DNA from 2 places in the Rhizobium favelukesii genome. Region 1 is predicted to be linked to the other one. Evidence: riboswitches for the same ligand, from Rfam matches in the RefSeq annotation. Region 1 holds a riboswitch; the other holds the start of a gene.
The links. Region 1 has a riboswitch for FMN ahead of LPU83_RS46420 (DMT family transporter). Riboswitches for the same ligand answer to the same signal wherever they lie in the genome.

Region 2: linked by a shared signal. The riboswitch ahead of ribB (3,4-dihydroxy-2-butanone-4-phosphate synthase) and the one ahead of LPU83_RS46420 (DMT family transporter) in region 1 are both predicted to bind FMN.

What each region holds. Positions count from the first base shown of each region.
Region 1 is NZ_HG916852.1:1,605,312-1,612,953, forward strand. It holds gene clpX (ATP-dependent Clp protease ATP-binding subunit ClpX) at 1-545, shown strand, start outside; gene lon (endopeptidase La) at 961-3,375, shown strand; gene hupB (DNA-binding protein HupB) at 3,583-3,858, shown strand; FMN riboswitch at 3,981-4,131, shown strand; gene LPU83_RS46420 (DMT family transporter) at 4,213-5,112, shown strand; gene LPU83_RS46425 (esterase-like activity of phytase family protein) at 5,184-7,394, shown strand; gene LPU83_RS46430 (aldo/keto reductase) at 7,459-7,642, opposite strand, start outside.
Region 2 is NZ_HG916854.1:693,691-701,332, reverse strand. It holds gene LPU83_RS63355 (ABC transporter permease) at 1-963, shown strand, start outside; gene LPU83_RS63350 (sugar ABC transporter substrate-binding protein) at 1,081-2,010, shown strand; gene LPU83_RS63345 (sugar ABC transporter ATP-binding protein) at 2,039-3,517, shown strand; gene LPU83_RS63340 (SDR family oxidoreductase) at 3,539-4,327, shown strand; gene tpiA (triose-phosphate isomerase) at 4,332-5,066, shown strand; gene LPU83_RS63330 (glucose 1-dehydrogenase) at 5,138-5,920, shown strand; FMN riboswitch at 6,026-6,172, shown strand; gene ribB (3,4-dihydroxy-2-butanone-4-phosphate synthase) at 6,286-6,915, shown strand; partial or broken gene LPU83_RS63320 (flagellar basal body rod C-terminal domain-containing protein) at 7,105-7,306, opposite strand; gene LPU83_RS63315 (TetR/AcrR family transcriptional regulator C-terminal domain-containing protein) at 7,424-7,642, shown strand, end outside.

The DNA of each region.
Region 1 (7,642 bases):
TCCTGTTCATCTGCGGCGGCGCCTTTGCCGGCCTCGACAAGATCATTTCTGCCCGCGGCGAGAAGACCTCGATCGGCTTCGGTGCAACGGTGAAGGCTCCAGACGACCGCCGTGTCGGCGAAGTCCTGCGTGAACTAGAGCCGGAAGATCTGGTCAAGTTCGGTCTCATCCCTGAGTTCATCGGCCGTCTGCCGGTCTTGGCGACGCTTGAGGATCTCGACGAGGATGCGCTGATCCAGATCCTTTCCGAGCCGAAGAATGCGCTGATCAAGCAGTACCAGCGCCTGTTCGAGATGGAAGACGTGGAACTGACCTTCCACGAGGATGCTCTTCGCGAGATCGCCCGCAAGGCGATCGTGCGCAAAACCGGCGCTCGCGGCCTTCGCTCGATCATGGAGAAGATCCTGCTTGATACGATGTTCGAACTGCCGGCGCTGGAAGGCGTACGTGAAGTCGTCATCTCCGAGGAAGTGGCACGCGGCTCTGCCCGTCCGCTTTACATCTACGCCGATCGACAGGACGAGAAGGCCAACGCTTCGGCGTGAGACGTTAGAGATATCTTGACGATACGAACCGTGAATTTGAGGGGCTTGCCGTCGGCAGGCCCCTTTCTATTTGAAAACCAGTGCACGACCCTGATAAATCTTGCTAAAGAGGTCGGAAAGCGCCTCTGCGGCCGTTGCGGATTCCCACGTCCGTGGCAATTATGGAATGATTCCGTTTGGTGTGTTTCGGTCTTGTGTGTTAGCCGGCGCGGAAGTGGCAAGCGCCGGTCCAGCCTGGCGCTCCAGAGTGAAGGTGTTCCGTTGTAGCATAGCTGTCATGTCCGAGGGGACACCGGCCATGGCGCAGCTTGAAAAGCATAGTCAGAACCTCCACTTGTGTCTCAAGTGGAGTGCGGCCCGGTTCTAGTGGCCGCGCCAGAAGAGCCCGGCAACGGGACGATGGAAAGGAAATAAAATGACGAAGAAAACGTCAGCTGCGAGCATCGCATATCCGGTTTTGCCCCTGCGCGACATCGTCGTCTTCCCGCATATGATCGTGCCGCTGTTCGTCGGCCGCGAGAAGTCGATCCGTGCGCTGGAGGAGGTCATGGGATCGGACAAGCAGATCATGCTCGTCACACAAATCAACGCGAGCGATGACGATCCGGAACCGTCCGCCATCCACAATGTCGGCACCGTCGCCAACGTATTGCAGTTGCTGAAGCTGCCTGATGGCACCGTCAAGGTCCTGGTCGAAGGTCGCGCACGCGCCGAGATCGATGCCTACACCGATCGCGAGGATTTCTATGAAGCCCTCGGTCATGTTCTCGAAGAGCCGCAGGACGATCCGGTCGAACTCGAAGCTCTGAGCCGTTCGGTTGTCTCCGAATTCGAGAGCTACGTAAAACTCAACAAGAAGATCTCGCCGGAAGTTGTCGGGGCGGCCAGCCAGATCGACGACTACTCGAAGCTCGCCGATACGGTCGCTTCGCATCTGTCGATCAAGATCACCGAAAAGCAGGAGATGCTGGAAACCACCAGCGTCAAGGCTCGCCTCGAAAAGGCGCTCGGCTTCATGGAAGGCGAGATTTCGGTTCTGCAGGTCGAGAAGCGCATCCGCTCGCGCGTCAAGCGCCAGATGGAGAAGACCCAGCGCGAGTACTACCTGAATGAGCAGATGAAGGCGATCCAGAAGGAACTCGGCGACGGCGAGGAAGGCCGCGACGAGATGGCCGAACTGGAAGAGCGCATCACGAAGACGAAGCTGTCCAAGGAAGCCCGCGAAAAGGCCGATGCCGAGCTGAAAAAGCTGCGGCAGATGAGCCCGATGTCTGCTGAAGCGACCGTGGTCCGCAACTACCTCGACTGGCTGCTGGGTATTCCGTGGGGCAAGAAGTCGAAGATCAAGTCAGACCTCAACAACGCCGAGAAGATTCTCGAAGCCGATCACTTCGGTCTCGACAAGGTCAAGGAGCGCATCGTCGAGTACCTGGCTGTTCAGGCTCGCGCGACCAAGATCAAGGGTCCGATCCTGTGCCTCGTCGGCCCTCCGGGCGTCGGCAAGACCTCGCTTGCCCAGTCGATCGCCAAGGCGACCGGCCGTGAGTATGTCCGCATGGCGCTTGGCGGCGTTCGTGACGAAGCCGAAATCCGCGGTCACCGCCGCACCTACATCGGTTCGATGCCCGGCAAGGTCATCCAGTCGATGAAGAAGGCAAAGAAGTCCAATCCACTCTTCCTGTTCGATGAAATCGACAAGATGGGCCAGGATTTCCGTGGCGATCCGTCGTCGGCTCTGCTCGAAGTGCTGGATCCGGCTCAGAACTCGACCTTCATGGATCACTACCTGGAAGTCGAATACGACCTGTCGGACGTGATGTTCATCACGACGGCGAACACGCTGAACATTCCTGCACCTTTGATGGACCGCATGGAAGTCATCCGTATCGCCGGCTACACCGAAGACGAAAAGCGCGAGATCGCCAAGCGGCACCTGCTGCCGAAGGCGATCAAGGAACACGCGCTGCAGCCGAACGAATTCTCGGTCAGCGACGATGCGCTGATGGCGATCAGCCAGCAGTATACCCGCGAAGCCGGTGTTCGTAACTTCGAACGCGAATTGATGAAGCTCGCCCGCAAGGCGGTCACCGAGATCATCAAGGGCAAGACGAAGTCCGTTCATGTGACCGCAGAGAACATTGACGACTATCTGGGCGTTCCGCGCTTCCGCCATGGCGAAGCCGAACGCGAAGATCAGGTCGGCGTTGTAACCGGTCTTGCCTGGACGGAAGTCGGTGGCGAACTGCTGACGATCGAAGGCGTGATGATGCCAGGCAAGGGTCGCATGACCGTTACCGGCAACCTGAAGGAAGTCATGAAGGAATCGATTTCCGCAGCGGCATCCTATGTGCGCTCGCGCGCAGTCGATTTCGGCATCCAGCCACCGCTCTTCGACAAGAGCGACATCCACGTGCACGTGCCGGAAGGCGCGACGCCGAAGGATGGCCCGTCGGCCGGTGTCGCCATGGCAACCGCGATCGTCTCGATCATGACCGGTATCCCGGTCGACAGGAACGTCGCGATGACCGGTGAAATCACGCTGCGCGGCCGCGTGCTGCCGATCGGCGGTCTGAAGGAAAAGCTGCTTGCAGCGCTTCGCGGCGGCATCAAGAAGGTGCTGATCCCGGAAGAAAATGCCAAGGATCTGGCGGAGATTCCGGACAACGTGAAGAACAACATGGAGATCATCCCGGTGTCCCGCATGGGCGAGGTGATCAAGCATGCGCTGGTCCGCAGACCAGAGCCGATCGAGTGGGATGGCACGGTGGAAACGCCGGTCATTGCAACGGTCGAAGGGCTCGACGAAACGGGTGCAACCATAGCTCACTGAGCCATGTTTGCCACATTCGCGCCCAATTGCTTAAAAACCCTGAAAAGGCTGGCGTTTTCGCCAGCCTTTTTTTGTGAAATCGACACGCAGACGCTTGCATTTCCTTGATTTGCAGGGTCTTTGGGGTGCGGCGGGCCTGATGAACTCCGTTCTGCGCCTAGCTTATAGATTTGAGTCGTTTCGAACCATTTAGAAAGGGGTGGAAACATGAACAAGAATGAACTCGTGTCCGCAGTTGCCGAAAAGGCAGGACTCTCGAAGACCGACGCTGCTTCCGCAGTTGATGCTGTTTTCGAAGTCGTCCAGGCTGAACTGAAGGGCAAGGGCGACGTTCGTCTCGCTGGTTTCGGTAGCTTCACCGTTTCCCATCGCGCTGCCACGAAGGGCCGCAACCCGTCCACCGGCGCTGAAGTCGATATTCCGGCTCGCAACGTGCCGAAGTTCACGCCCGGCAAGGGCCTGAAGGACGCCGTAAACGGCTGATATGAATTTGCTTGGCGGCCGGACCACCAGACCGGCGGTGTAAGTTTCGAAGGGTTCGGCCACGGCCGAACCCTTTTTGCTTTTCGCGGACTTGTCGGCACACGAAGCACGTCCTATGAAATGGTTGTTCTCAGGGCGGGGTGAAAGTCCCCACCGGCGGTAAGAGCTTCGGCTCAAGCCCGCGAGCGTCTTTCGGCCGATCTGCCGAAAGGGTCAGCAGATCCGGTGCAACTCCGGAGCCGACGGTTACAGTCCGGATGAAAGAGAATGAGCGGAGCGGGCGAGGGCGAAATCTGTCCTTGCCGTGACATCGCGCTCATGCGTCCTGATTTGTGTTGGTTTCGGATGAAAGACATGAATCAGACTTTCCAGATATCTTCTGCCTCGCGTGCAATGGTCGGTGCTGCCTGGATGGTCGCCGCGGGCATTGCCTTCTCGATCCTCAATGTCCTCACACAGTGGCTGACGATGAAGCTCGCCTTTCCCTCGGCCTCGGCAGCCTTCTGGCAGTATGCCATTGCATTGGTCTTCTCGTTGCCCTTTTTCCGGCGCGTCGGCCTCGGGGCGATGCGAACGCGCTATCCCTGGCGCCATGTCGTGCGCGTTGCCTTTGCGGCATTCGGCGTGACGACCTGGGTCGCAGGACTCGCGTCCGTACCGATCTGGCAGGCGATTGCGTTGGTGATGACCTCGCCGTTCTTCATCATCATGGGTGCACGCATCTTCCTTGGTGAATATATCGGTCCCGCGAGGTGGGCAGCGACCGGTACCGGCTTCGTCGGAGCGATGATCATCCTGCAGCCATGGTCCGATAGCTTCAGTTGGGCGGCGTTTTTGCCGATCCTCTCTGCCCTTCTGTGGGGCGCCTCGTCGCTGATCACCAAGAGTCTCACCGGAGTGGAACGGCCCGAAACCATCACCGTCTGGCTGCTGGCACTCCTCACTCCGATCAACGGCGGCTTGGCTGTGGCCGCCGGCCTCAGCATTCCCTCCGGCCTGACGCTTCTCCTTTTTGTCGTGGCAGGTCTGCTGACCGTCATGGCCCAATATTTCCTGACGCTCGCCTACAGCACGGCCGATGCCGCCTACATCCAGCCTTTCGACGATCTGAAGCTTCCCCTGAATGTTTTCGCCGGCTGGCTGGTCTTCGGCTATGCCCCGACCGGTTATCTCTGGTTGGGTGCGCTGCTGATCCTCGGGGCATCGCTCTTCATCATGCGGAACGAAATGAAAAAGGAGCGGGGGGCCGGCTAACGCAGCCGGAATACGGCGCAGGTGTCATTGCGCTGTCATGCCCGACCCGCAAAAACCCTGTGTTTGAATTCATGGGGGATTTCATGACAATATTTTCGCGCAAGACAGCGGTTGTTGCCGTGCTTCTGACGACGGCGGCCTTTCCGGCCGCCGCAGAGCCCGTTTTCAACCGCATCGCAACCTTCCCGGTGGCATCCAACCTGCCGGAGGGAAAAGACAAGCTTTCGGCCACGTCGGCGGAAATCATTACGGCCACTGACGACGGCATGACGCTGATCTACAGCGATAGCCCGCTCGGTGCGATCGGCTTTGTCGATATCTCAGACGCCAAGGCACCAAAGGCCGGTGGGGCGCTTATGATGGACGGCGAGCCGACATCCGTGACATCCGCTGCGGGCAAGGTGCTGGTTGCGGTCAATACGTCGAAGAGCAAGGCAAAGCCCTCGGGGCGCCTGGCGATCGTTGACGTTGCCACCAAGAAGATCGAGAGCACCTGTGATCTTGGCGGTCAGCCGGATTCCATCGCGCTCAACAAGGACAAGACCCTCGGCACGATCGCAATCGAGAACGAGCGTGACGGAGAGGTGAACGACGGCAAGATTCCGCAGCTGCCAGCCGGCGACCTGGTCGTATTCCAGGTCAAGGATGGCACGGTTGATTGCGGCTCGATCAAGCACGTCGCGCTGAGCGGACTTGCCGGGATCGCGGCCGACGATCCGGAACCGGAATTCGTCTCCCTCAACGATCAGAACGAGATCGCCCTGACCCTTCAGGAAAACAACGAAATCGTCATCATTGACGCGGTAACTGCGTCTGTGAAGACGCACTTCTCCGCGGGCAGCGTCGATCTTGCAGGCATCGACACCAAGCGCGATGGCGCGCTGAAGTTTGCCGGTGAGCTCAAGAACGTCGCACGCGAGCCTGACGCTGTGAAGTGGCTCGACAATGATCGTCTGGTCGTCGCCAACGAAGGCGACTATCAAGGCGGTTCGCGCGGTTTCACGATTTTCGACACAACCGGCAAGGTACTCTATGAGTCCGGTGCCTCCTTCGAACGCGCCGTTGCCAATATCGGTCATTATCCGGACAAGCGTTCATCCGCCAAGGGTGTCGAGCCGGAAGGCCTGGAAGTGGCAACGATCGGAGGTCAGAAATATATACTCCTGCTCGCGGAGCGCGCCTCCGTCGTCGGCGTCTACAAGGATACCGGTGCCGTGCCTCAACTCGTCCAGATCCTTCCGTCCGGCGTTTCACCTGAGGGCGCTGTCGCCGTTCCGTCGCGCAATCTTCTCGCCACCGCCAACGAAGTCGATCTCGGCAAGGATAGTGGCCCGCGGTCGCATGTGATGATCTATGAACTTGCCGAGGGTGAGATCGCCTATCCGAAGATCGTTGCCGCCGAAAAGGACGGCAACCCGGTTGGCTTTTCGGCGCTCTCCGGCCTTGCTGCCGTTCCGGAAAAGCCAGGCCAGCTGATTGCGGTCAGCGACAGCGTGCTCGGCATGCAGCCGACGATCTACACGATCGACGTAACCAAGGAGCCAGCCGTGATCACCGAGGCGCTGACCGTGAAGCGCGACGGCCAGCCGGCACAGAAGCTCGACATCGAGGGTGTGGCTGTCGATGAAAAGGGTTGGATCTGGCTGGCGTCGGAAGGCAACAGTGAGAAGCTGGTGCCGCACGCTCTCTATCACGTCAACCCAAAGGGCGAGATCAAGGAAGAGATAGCACTTCCGAAGGAGCTGGCGGCTAACGAAATCCGCTACGGCTTTGAAGGCGTGACGATCGTCGGCTCCGGCGACGACGCGACGCTCTGGATGGCCGTTCAGCGTGAGTGGAAGGATGACGAGAAGGGCTTTGTCAAACTCGTTTCCTACAATGCGAAGAGCAAGGAGTGGGGTGCCGTCCGCTACCCGCTCGACAAGTCCGAAGGGGGGTGGGTCGGTCTTTCCGAAATCTCCGCTCACGGCGACAGCGTCTACATCATCGAACGCGACAATCTCGTCGGTGACGCGGCAAAGCTGAAGAAACTCTACAAGGTGGCGATATCAGATCTGAAGCCCGCCAAGTTGGGCGGCGAGTTGCCGGTGGTCAAGAAGACTGAGGCTCACGACTTCCTTCCGGAGTTAAAGGCCGCCACCAACGGCTATGTTCTCGACAAGCTAGAAGGCTTCGCTTTCGATGCCTCCGGCAAGGCCTACGCGGTCACGGACAATGACGGCGTCGACGATTCCTCGGGTGAAACCCTGTTCTTCCCGGTCAATCTCGTCGGCACGAACTGAGATTGATCTATCAAGGAAACAGAATGGCCGGGTCTTAGCCCGGCCATTTTTTCTTGTGGTCGTCTTACCAGCGCTGGTGGACATAGGGAGCGACCAGCCGCTCGTAGATCTCGCGTGTTGCGTCCATCACTTCATGCGATAGCGGCGCGAGGCCAGCAGCTGCTGCGTTGGCGCGTGCATGTTCGGCGTTGCGTGCGCCGGGGATGACGACGGTTACCGAATCGCTCATCAGGATCCAGCGCAGCGCG
Region 2 (7,642 bases), on a different contig from region 1:
AATGAACAGAGGCTTTCGGCCGGCACCTGGCTTGGTAAGGTCAAGGGAGCTACCGGTCCACTCGTGGGGCTGCTCGCACTTTGCGCCTTCCTAAGCTTCAGCACAGACGCGTTTCTCTCAGTTCGAAACGGCCTCAACATCCTCGATCAGATCACCGTCCTTGGCATCATGGCGGTTGGAATGACCTTCGTCATCCTCATCGGCGGCATCGATCTGTCGGTCGGTTCGGTGCTTGCGCTCGCTATGATGGTGATGGGTTGGACCGCCAACATCGCCGGCCTTCCACTCGCCGTCGGGATCGCTTTCGGCCTAATTGCCTCCGGCATTTCGGGGCTGATCGTCGGCCTGCTCGTGACGCAGTTCAAGGTTCCGGCGTTCATCGCCACTCTGGCCATGATGTCCGCAGCTCGCGGCGTCGCGAACATGATCACGGATGGTCAGCAGATCGTAGGATTCCCCGACTGGTTCATGATGCTTGCAATCGACCGCCATTTCGGCGTGCTGACGGCCACTGTCTTCCTGATGCTTGCCGTCGTCCTCGTGGCCTGGCTTTTCCTGCATTTCCGTTCCGAAGGTCGTATGCTCTACGCAGTGGGTGGAAATCCGGAGGTCGCCCGCCTTGCGGGTATCAACGTCAAGCTCGTGACGATCGGCGTTTACGTGGCGAGTGCGGTCCTTGCAGGACTCGCTGGCATCGTGCTGGCCGCCCGCCTTGACTCGGTCCAGCCGTCCAGTGGTTTCGGCTATGAGCTAGATACGATCGCTGCGGTCGTTATCGGCGGCACTTCGCTCTCCGGCGGAGCCGGGGGTATCGGAGGAACCCTCATCGGTGTCCTTATCATCGGCGTCCTTCGTAACGGTCTCAACCTTCTCAATGTCTCGCCGTTCCTTCAGCAGGTGATCATCGGAATCGTCATCGTACTTGCGGTCGGCGCGGAGACTATTCGTCGGCGTCGCGCCTGACGAAGGGGCCGCCAGGTCGGCAAAGCCCTGGAATTCCGCCCCAAAGGGTTGGAGCGGATCAATACCCCGAGGGGGAGGTATTACCCGAGGGTCCCATCAAACAACGGAGGAAATACAATGAAAATTGCGCGCACCATGCTCGCATCTGCCGCACTACTCGGTCTTACGCTCGGACCTGTACACGCCGCAGAGCTGAAGAAAGTCGGCCTCGCCGTTGCCAACCTTCAGGCAAACTTCTTCAATCAGATCAAGCAGTCGGTCGAAGACGAAGCCAAAAAGCGTGGCATCGAAGTCGTCACCGTCGATGCGAAGGGCGACGGACCGACGCAGGTCAACCAGATCCAGGACCTTCTAACCCAGAACATCGATGCACTGATCTACATTCCGGCGGGAGCCGCCGCTGCGACCGTTCCGGTCAAACTTGCTAAGAGTGCCGGCGTTCCGGTGGTGAACGTCGACCGCAACGCCGACGGCGCACCGGGCGACACCTTCCTTGCAACGGATTCCGTAGCGTCCGCCAAGGCCGTCTGCGACTACATTCTGAAGCAAGCCGGTGGCAAGGGCAAAATGGTCATCATCCATGGTCAGAAGGGCACGACGCCCGAGGTGGACCGCTCCAAGGGATGTGCTGAGTCCCTCAAGGCAAATCCTGATGTAAAGGTTGTTGCCGAACAGTACTCGAATATCTGGAGCCAGGACGAGGGCTTCCAGATCATGCAGAACATGCTCCAGGCAAATCCGGACGTCTCGATCGTGTTCGCGCAGGCCGACGCGCTCGCACTTGGCGCCGCGCAGGCCATCAAGGTCGCCAATCCCTCCCAGAAGATCGTCGTTGGCGGCTTCGACGGTGACACTGCAGCACTCGAAGCTCTGGGCAGGGGCGTCTTCGACGTGACTGCGACACAGCAGACGCAGAAGATGGGCCGCGATGCGGTGGCAAACGCCGCCAAGCTTGTCGCCGGAGAGAAGGTGCCTCCGGTACAGCTTATGGACGCCACGCTGACGACAAAGGAAAACGTCGCAGGCTTCATCGCCAGCCACCCGTAACATAGTCAAGGTCTTGAGGAGGTGTGCCGTGACTGATCCGGTTCTTTCCCTGAAGGGCATATCGAAGTGGTATGGACCGCTCCAGGTTCTGAAGAATGTCAGCTTGGACGTCTATCCGGGCGAAGTGGTTGCACTTCTCGGTGAGAACGGAGCAGGCAAGTCAACGCTTTCCGGCATCATCGCCGGGTCACGCACGCCGTCCGAAGGGTCGATGACATGGCTGGGGCAGCCCTATGCCCCCGCCACCCCAAGAGAGGCGATCGACAAGGGCGTCGTCCTGATCCATCAGGAGCTGCAGCTTCTGCCGCAGCTCTCCATCGCGGAGAACGTCTTCATCGGACGTTGGCCCATGAAGAACGGCGTCGTCGACCGTGCCCAGATGGTTCGTCGCGCCCAGGAGCAGCTCGCTCGCCTGAACCTTCACATACCGGCAACGCGGAAAGTCGCAGGGCTTTCGACCGCAAATCAACAGCTCATCGAGATCGCGAAGGCGTTGGCTCTCAATGCGAAGCTCCTGATCCTCGACGAGCCGACGGCGGCTCTTGGCGGCGCGGAGACGGAAGCCCTCTTCGAACAGGTTAGGAAGCTTCGGTCGGAGGGCGTCGGCATCATCTATATCTCCCACCGCATGGAGGAGATCAAAAAGATCACCGACCGGATCGTCGTACTTCGTGACGGGGAGCGCGTGCAGGAATTCGCCGACAGCGCGACACCCGTGCGAACCATCGTCGAGAGCATGGTCGGACGCTCGCTTGACCGCTTGTTCCCGACGCTGCCGGTGCCGACCGATCGGCCAATACTTCAGGTGTCCGGGCTGAGTTCTCCGGCCAATTCGTTCCGCGACGTTACCTTCGACGTCAAGGGAGGAGAAATCCTTGGAATCGCCGGACTGGTCGGCGCCGGCCGCACGGAACTTGTCCGCGCCATTTCGGGAGCGGATCCGATCAGCGCAGGCTCGATCAGGCTGGAAGGCGAAGAACTTAGGCTGCGTGATCCTACGGACGCGATCGCCAAAGGGATCGTAATGGTTCCGGAAGACCGAAAGGACCAGGGCCTGGTCGTCGGTCACCGGATCGGCGAGAACATCATCTACGCCAACCTCGACAAGCTTGGCGGGCGTTGGATCACGCCGCGCGTCAAGCGTTCGTTCGCGGAAATAGCTGTCGCCAAGTTCGGCGTAAAAGGTCGCGCCGAGCAGTATGCCTCGGACCTGTCCGGCGGCAACCAGCAGAAGGTCGTGATCGCGAAATGGCTTATGCGCGATCCCAAGGTCGTTGTGCTCGACGAACCCACGAGAGGCATCGACGTCGGCGCCCGGGCGGGCATCTATGACATCATCGTCAATCTTGCGAAACGGGGCGTCGCGGTCATCGTCGTGAGCTCCGACCTCGAGGAAGTTCTCGGCGTGTCCAATCGCATTCTCGTGCTTGCCCAGGGAAAGCAAGCAGGCATTCTCAATCGTGACGAGGCAAATGACGTCTCGGTCATGGAGCTAGCTACAATCTAACAGACAGAGAAAGGAAGAGCGGTGTCCGACATCACTCTGAACGCCCCGAAGCTTTTCGACCTCAGCGGCCAGGTCGCCGTCGTCACCGGCGCCGGCAGCGGGATTGGGCAGCGCATTGCCATCGGCCTCGCACAGTGCGGCGCCGACGTCGCGCTGCTCGACCGTCGAACCGACGACGGGCTGGCCAATACCGCTCATCACATTCAGGCCACTGGCCGTCGTTCTATCCAGATCGCAGCTGACGTCACGAGCAAGTCTTCCCTTGGGGATGCGGTGGCTCGCATTGAGGCGGAACTCGGTGCACTGACACTTGCAGTCAACGCCGCAGGTATCGCCAACGCCAACCCCGCCGAGGAGATGGAGGAGGAACAATATCAGACGTTGATGGACATCAACCTGAAAGGGGTCTTCCTCTCTTGCCAGGCCGAGGCTCGCGCCATGTTGAAGAACGGAGGCGGGTCCATCGTCAACATCGCTTCCATGTCCGGCGTGATCGTCAATCGGGGACTGAGCCAGGCGCATTATAACGCTTCCAAGGCCGGCGTGATTCACATGTCGAAATCCCTGGCGATGGAATGGGTCGACCGCGGCATCCGCGTCAACACAATCTCGCCCGGATACACCGCGACGCCGATGAACACGCGCCCCGAGATGATCGATCAGACCAGACTCTTCGAAGAGCAGACGCCAATGCAGCGCATGGCGACGGTCGACGAAATTGTCGGTCCGGCGGTGTTCCTGCTGTCGAATGCGGCAAGCTTTGTGACGGGCGTTGACCTGCTTGTCGACGGCGGCTTTTGCTGCTGGTGATGTGATGAGAAAGTTGGTTGCCGGCAACTGGAAAATGTACGGTCTCGCTTCCTCCCTGGCTGAGATCGAGGCGCTGAAGGGGCTCACGGGCGAGGCGGCGTGCGATATCGTCGTCTGCCCGCCCTTCACGCTGCTAGAAAAGGCCGCCGAACGAGCAAAGGATTCGACCGTCGCTATTGGCGCGCAAGACTGCCACCGGCAGATTTCGGACGCCTATACTGGAGACGTGTCGGCGGAGATGCTCGTCGATCCAGGCGCACGCTTCGTAATTCTAGGTCATTCCGAACGTCGCGTATTCCACCACGAGACCGATGCCATGGTCGCGACCAAGGTCACCGCAGCTCGCACGGCCGGACTGACCGCAATCATCTGTGTCGGCGAGACCCGTAGTGAACGCGGTGACGGAAAGGCGATCGAAGTCGTTGGCGCACAGCTACGCGCGTCAGTTCCCGCGGGTGCTTCCAGTTCGAACCTGGTCATTGCATATGAACCGGTCTGGGCGATTGGAACCGGTCTGGTTCCGACCATAGAGCAGATCGAGGAGATCCATTCTTCGATAAGGCAGAGGCTCGAAGAGCTTGGCGAAGATCGGCGCAACGTAAGGATTCCTTACGGTGGCTCTGTGAAGGCCTCGAATGCCGCCGCCATCTTCGGGGCGGAAAACGTGGATGGAGCCTTGGTCGGAGGCGCATCGCTGAAGGCGACAGAGTTCGCCGGGATCATATCTGCAGCCGCTTGAAAGAAGGCGTGACGCACTTGGGCTGCTTTGCGGCCGCCCGACATCGTCAGGCACCGCGAAAGGAAGAGAGTATGAAACGCTTCGAAAACAAGACCGTCGTCATCACCGGAGGCAGCCGCGGCATCGGTGCTGGGATCGCCAAGCGCTTCGCAAGGGAAGGGGCCAATCTAGTGGTCTCCGCTAATGAAGAGTCGGTCCATGCGGTCGCCGAGCAGATCAAGGCCGATGGCGGCAATGCTGTCTCATTCGTCGGAGACGTCACCGACAAGGCTAGCGTAAAGGCCCTCTATGACGCGGCGGAGAAGGCTTTCGGCACCGTCGACGTGTCGATCCAAAACGCCGGCGTCATCACCATCGCGCGCATCGAAGACATGACGGAAGGCGAGTGGGACAAAGTCATGGCGGTCAACACGAAGGGCGTATTCTTGTGCGCACAAGAAGCAATTCTGCGCATGCGTAAGCATGGACGCGCCGGCCGCATCATCAACACCGCCTCCGGCCAAGCGCGCGAGGGCTTCGTCTATACGCCACACTACGCCGCATCGAAGATGGGCGTCGTCGGGATCACCCAGAGCCTCGCCAAGGAGGTCGCGACCGAAAATATCACCGTCAACGCCTTTTGCCCTGGCATCATCGAGACGGACATGTGGGCCTACAACGATCAGGCCTGGGGAAAGCTCCTCGGCAACTATGGCCCTGGGGAACTCATGAAGGAATGGGTCGAAGGCATTCCGATGAAGCGGGCAGGGTCGGGCGAGGACGTCGCCGGTCTCGTCACCTTCCTCGCCAGCGACGATGCTGCCTACATCACCGGCCAGACGATCAATGTCGATGGCGGCCTGATCATGTCGTAGCTTATTCGACAATGGGGAACGGTGCGTTCACGAGAAGAATCATATTCTCGATTGCTCGGCGGCTGGAAGCCTCTTGCAAAACAACGCATCGATCCCCTATGTTACTGGTGTTCTCAGGGCGGGGTGCAACTCCCCACCGGCGGTATCGAGGCAACTCGGAGCCCGCGAGCGCCTTCGTGGATAAACGGAGGGTCAGCAGATCCGGTGAGATGCCGGAGCCGACGGTTACAGTCCGGATGGAAGAGAGCAATGCAGACGATTCCGCTATATGGGCGGAACCGGACGCTTGTTCGCCCAAGGGAAAATGGTGGCTTTGACAGGCCATGCACGCCACTCACAACGGCTAACCCTTGAAAGGCAAGAAAGTGACGATTTCCAAAATTGACGATGCGGTGGCCGCGATTGCGCGCGGTGAAATTGTCGTCGTTGTCGATGACCGTGACCGGGAAAACGAAGGTGATCTCGTGATTGCGTCAGAGGCAATTACTCCGCAGGCGATCGCGTTTATGATGAACCACGCACGTGGCCTCATCTGCGTCGCGATGGAAGGCGAAAGGCTCGATGAGCTCGATATCCCTCTAATGGTGCCGCGCAATACCGAAGTGCTCAAGACCGCCTTCACTGTTTCCGTGGACTATATTCCGGAAACGACGACCGGGATATCTGCTGCCGACCGTGCCGCAACCGTGCAAGCGCTTGTCACTGGTGGCTCACGTCCGGAGGACTTCGCGCGGCCGGGGCATATCTTCCCGCTTCGAGCTCATTCTAATGGGGTTCTTTCCCGTCCTGGCCATACCGAAGCTGCGGTAGATCTCGCCAAGCTTGCTGGTCTGGTTCCATCGGGCGTAATCTGCGAAGTGGCCAACGACGACGGTACGATGTCGCGATTACCGGAACTCGAGGCGTTTGCTGAGCGCCATCGCCTCCATCTCGTTACGATCGAAGACTTGATAGCCTATAGAACCGCGATGACCTTATCCGAGAGAGCGGCTTGAACTTTCGTAGAGATCGCGTTCGGTTGGGATGCGATCTCTCCCTTGAATCGGCGCCCGTACTCATGGGTCGGCATTTCGCCCCATTCTCGGACCCACTGAGGACGCGCAAGGGCCTGGACGATCGTCGAGTACGTTGCCGCAAGTACCGGTGTGCCGGTGACGCCCAGCCTGTCACATTACGGGCTGTCCTTATCTCTTCAGGTTGACGAGCAAGTCCATGATGTCGGAGCCCGTTTGGACATCTTGGAATTGGCCGTGTAGGAACGCTGGCCTCGATCATTTCGGTCAATTCGCCGGCGAGATCGACGTTCGAACTTTCCAGCGCACCCGATTGGATGGAGCCAAGGCCATTCGATTGCGGAAAACCGGTGAACGTCACGCCAGAGGCGCCTGGACGCCTTCAATCCCTGAAATCATCTATTATTTTCTGTGGCCGTTGAACTTCGATCCCCAACGGTTACACCGCAAAACCGTGGAAAGTCCTGCCAGCGTTCGCTTTTAGTGGCAAATGGTTGACGTTGTTTCGAATGTCGTGATTTGTAGCCTGCGCGTAGTCGTGCAGGTCAATGCATCCGGCGCCCGACCACTTTGGGCGCCGATCGAGGAGATGATCGCGAGGATATTCCGCATTGACCGGGGCGGCGACGATCAGGCAATCCTTGTCCGGACGATTGTCAGGGACTCGTCTGGTGTTCCCGAACTGGCGGAAGCGCTGGGTACAAACGAG